DNA from 2 places in the Serratia sp. CoH_122_TC_1 genome. Region 1 is predicted to be linked to the other one. Evidence: predicted binding sites of a transcription regulator. Region 1 holds the regulator's gene; the other holds the start of a gene.
The links. Region 1 encodes Fur, which represses iron uptake genes when iron is present. Its sites were predicted from a motif close to ATAATAATGAGAACNACTATCAA; they were not measured.

Region 1 (2,467 bases):
CGTGCGGCGCGGCGTTAAGGATGACGCCCGATCAACATCGTTTTATTCCACCCGGTATCGCATAAACGTGATAAAACCCCGGGGTAAATTTCTGGCATGATACGCAATTACCGGTAAGGGTTTCCCTTGCTATGGCATCATTTTAATCGGTGTTATCGTGGTCAGCGCTAACATCGTGTAATGCAATTTATTGAATTTAAAGGTTATACGCGATATGGCTAATGTAGGCATTTTCTTTGGCAGCGACACTGGCAATACCGAAAACATTGCCAAGATGATCCAGAAAATTCTTAAGCAACAGTTTGGCGACGATGTTTGCGAAATTCACGACATCGCCAAAAGCAGCAAAGAAGACCTGGAAGGTTTCGATATTCTGTTGCTCGGTATCCCGACATGGTACTACGGCGAAGCCCAGTGTGACTGGGATGACTTCTTCCCAACGCTGGAAGAGATCGACTTCAACGGTAAGCTGGTTGCGCTGTTTGGCTGTGGCGACCAAGAAGACTATGCAGAATATTTCTGTGATGCGATGGGGACTATCCGCGACATCATTGAACCACGTGGCGCCGCCATTGTAGGCCACTGGCCAACCAAAGGTTACCACTTCGAAGCGTCGAAAGGCTTGGCGAGTGACAGCCACTTCATCGGTCTCGCCATTGACGAAGATCGCCAGCCAGAACTGACCAATGAACGTGTCGAAGGTTGGGTAAAACAAATCGTCGAAGAGTTGAGCCTGGCCGAGATCGTCGGGTAACGCCAAAGGTTGAACAAAAGCCCTGCAAAGTGCATAGTGTTGCCGGCAGGGCCGTCATCGGCAGTACGGATTACTGCAATAGAAGATACACATTTGTAACTTCTCACATCGTCAAGGTAGACTGAGATATCGGTTTATCCCATCCATCAAGACGTTGCGTGTGCAACATGCAATAGTGCAATTATATCTTTGTTAACAACCGGCGGTTTCTATTTAGGCCAACCGGTTCTATAATGAGACGCAATTAACACTTTGTGCCGACCGATGCCACAGGCGAGAACGCCTCAACTTGATTAGCATAGTAACAGGACTGAATCCGCATGACTGACAACAACACCGCATTGAAGAAGGCCGGCTTAAAAGTCACGCTTCCGCGACTCAAAATCCTGGAAGTACTGCAAAATCCGGAATGCCATCACGTCAGTGCGGAAGATCTGTACAAAAAACTGATAGATATGGGCGAAGAAATTGGCCTGGCTACGGTTTACCGCGTACTGAACCAATTTGATGATGCAGGCATTGTGACTCGTCACAACTTCGAAGGCGGCAAGTCCGTGTTCGAACTGACCCAGCAACATCATCACGACCACCTGATTTGCCTGGATTGTGGCAAAGTGATCGAATTCAGCGATGAATCTATCGAAGTGCGTCAGCGTGATATCGCCAAACAACACGGCATCAAGCTCACCAACCACAGCCTGTACCTGTACGGCCACTGTGAAACGGGTGACTGCCGTGAAGACGACACTCTGCACGACAAAAAATAATGTCCTTAACCGGCATTGAGAACCGCCTTAACGGCGGTTTTTTTATGCCTGAAGCAAATAGATAAAAAAATCCCCGGACAGGCCCGGGGAAAGATCATAGCTAAATGACAACAATTGCAGCGGCACTTCTCCACGGTACTTCTCACTTCCCACTTACACCCACTTCAACGTCAACTCCCCCGCCGACACGCGGATGAGTAAACTCGTTACAATGCATATTCAAGAAAGAGCAGCCGATCAAAAAACATGGCCTTGGCTTGGTCAAACACACCACGAATGCGGAACCCCTTGTTCAAATACATTTTGCAGGCATCACTACTTTGCCAGACGCACAGCGCGATGTTTTTCGCCTGGCGTTGATCCGCCTGTAGCTGAATCAAGGCAAACATTTGGTTAAAATACCCCAGCCCCCGAAATTGGCTCTCAATCGCCAAGCTACAGACAAAATAATCGTCAGCGACACAGTGGCTTTGCACAAAGCTGTCGTAAGCCTCATCAAGAGGTTTCATTTCATCGCGATAAAGGTAGTCCGTGTCTATGGCATACAGTTCACTGACGGCCGCCGCATTGAAAAAACCGACAAACTCACCGCGCCGATCGTAAGCCACGGTGATCAGATCCAGGTAAGGTTCGATATTTTGCGCCTGCTGCAAAGACACCAGATCCAGCCCAGCACGATTGCCAACGGAACAGTATTCCAGGTAGCTCGTGCTAAAAATCAGCTTTGCCATGCGGGTCTTATCCGCTTCACCCACCTGCCGTCCCGCCATGAAATGCAACGATCCCCGCGGTTCAGGCGGCACAGCCTCCCCCCCCCCCTGGGCAGAACGCCAGTAATGCCCAGCCGCTATCTGCCGCCGGTTGTCGGCAATCAGGTACTCCCCAAAAAGCTGGTTTACCCGATCAAGCCGCTGATCATGAGAAAGCACCGAATAGTAGTGGTAAT
Region 2 (2,467 bases), on a different contig from region 1:
GCCTTTGAGCAGTGCGCTGGCTTCCTGCGCATCAACCACGGCGATAACCCGCTGGATGCCTCAACGGTTCACCCGGAAACCTACCCCGTGGTCGAACGCATTCTGGCCGCCACCCAGCAAGCGCTTCAAGATCTGATGGGCAACCCGGCTGCCGTACGTAACCTGAAAGCCGGCGACTTCACCGACGAGAAGTTCGGTGTGCCGACGGTAACCGACATCCTGAAAGAGCTGGAGAAGCCGGGCCGCGACCCGCGTCCTGAATTCAAAACGGCGACCTTTGCCGACGGCGTTGAAACCCTCAATGACCTACAGCCGGGGATGATTCTGGAAGGTTCGGTCACTAACGTCACCAACTTCGGTGCCTTTGTCGATATTGGCGTTCACCAGGATGGCCTGGTGCACATCTCCTCACTGGCGGACAAGTTTGTCGAAGATCCACATACCGTGGTGAAAGCCGGCGACATCGTTAAAGTGAAGGTGATGGACGTTGACCTGCAGCGCAAACGTATCGCGCTGAGCATGCGTCTGGATGAGCAACCGGGCGAAGGGTCTCCGCGCCGGGGCGGCAATACCGCACCGGCCAAAGACAATGCAACCCGTGCACCGGCTAATAAGGCCAAGCCGCGTGGCGGCAACACACCTGCGGGCAACAGCGCAATGGGTGATGCACTGGCGGCAGCATTTGGCAAAAAAGGCTAAAGACGCCGCAAATTTGAACGACCAAAGGTACCAAGGGCGGAGTTAACTCCGCCCTTTCCCGCAAAAATATCCCCCAGCCTTTTTTGACCCGCCTCAATAAAGCTGCAATTTTTTTGATCTTCCCGGCGGAAATAATATTCGGGTGCATTACGCCATAAAAGAGGGGTGAATAGCCATTTGTTAACATCGTTATTAACACCGCGTTCTCATTTCAGTATTTCCCTGCTAAACACAAATGGTTACTGCTCGTATTCAGCCCGAGAAATGTTGCCAAATAAATACGGATTTTGACGCTGTCGGATCAAAGCTGCCGAATCTGTCGCTAATTTTTTCAAAGTAGAAAAAAACGCTGCAATTACGTAACTGATTTAACTCGCCATTCGCATTTGCACCCCACGAAACCGGGTGATAAAAGAGTCCTGCCAGGCAACCCTGAGCGCTAAATGTGATCGCTACAACCTTTGGTTACCAATACCCCTATTTTTTGTATTGAATACGATAATTATTCTCACTATTATTATTTTGCGTGTTCACTGCATAGCCTCATGGATTGAAAACGTCGGTAACCCTGTGTGGTTACTGCGGCATTTCCTTTAGAACGTTCTTTTATCATCACCAGCCCAATAACAAGGGCTCAGAGAAGGTTATATGCATCTTCTGCCTAAACGGTCATATAAGATTGCCGGCTTCGCTACTGACATTGGCCCCGCTTATCGCCAGAAACTTCTCTCACTCGGCATGCTACCGGGGTCGTCATTTGAGGTCGTCCGCGTCGCGCCATTGGGCGACCCGATAGAAATCAAAACTCGCCGCGTCAGCCTGGTGCTGCGTAGAAAGGATCTGGCCTTGATTCTGCTCGACGGCCAATCCTGATCCTGAACCATTTTGCCTTGGCCATGCGCATCGCCTGGCCCCATTTCCATTGACTGATATCACGCTAAATTATGAAAAAACTCACTATTGGCTTAATAGGCAACCCCAACTCCGGTAAGACTACGCTGTTCAACCAGCTTACCGGGGCGCGCCAGCGGGTCGGTAACTGGGCAGGCGTGACGGTAGAGCGTAAAGAGGGCCTGTTCACTACACCACAGTCACAGGTCAAACTGGTTGATCTTCCCGGTACCTACTCTCTGACCACCATCTCGGAACAAACCTCACTCGATGAGCAAATCGCCTGCCACTACATTCTCAGTGGCGACGCCGATTTGCTGATCAACGTGGTCGATGCGTCCAACCTGGAGCGTAACCTGTACCTGACGCTGCAACTGTTGGAACTGGGTATTCCCTGCATTGTCGCGCTGAATATGTTGGATATCGCCCGAAGCCAAAAGATTGAGATTGATATCGCTGCGCTGTCTGCCCGCCTTGGCTGCCCAGTGGTACCGCTGGTGTCCACCAAAGCCGACGGCATTGGTGTGCTCAAGCAAATGATCGACAATCATCAGTTCAACGAATTAAAAGCGCTGGTGAACTACCCGCAGCTCCTGCTAAAAGAAGTGGCAACGCTGACCGATGCCATGCCGCAAACCCTTCCAAACGAGCAACGCCGTTGGTTGGCCCTGCAAATGCTGGAAGGCGATATCTACAGTCATACCTTAGCCGGTCCTGCGGCTGCACTGCTGCCGGCCGCTCGGCAGGCGCTCCAACAGCAACATCAGGAAGACCCGGCACTGGTAATAGCCGATGCGCGTTATCAGTCGATTGCCTCCCTGTGTGACGCGGTCAGCAACTCACAACACGCCATGCCAAACCGCCTGACCGAAGCATT

Region 2: the regulator Fur is predicted to act here: its motif matches at 1,195-1,217, upstream of feoA (ferrous iron transporter A).

The regions. Positions count from the first base shown of each region.
Region 1 covers NZ_JBXWLA010000015.1:45,619-48,085, forward strand. Annotated here, with positions in the region: gene fldA (flavodoxin FldA) at 215-754, shown strand; gene fur (ferric iron uptake transcriptional regulator) at 1,075-1,521, shown strand; gene AC2FC2_RS18760 (glycosyltransferase) at 1,728-2,467, opposite strand, start outside.
Region 2 covers NZ_JBXWLA010000013.1:68,566-71,032, forward strand. Annotated here, with positions in the region: gene AC2FC2_RS17295 (Tex family protein) at 1-699, shown strand, start outside; gene feoA (ferrous iron transporter A) at 1,348-1,572, shown strand; gene feoB (Fe(2+) transporter permease subunit FeoB) at 1,644-2,467, shown strand, end outside.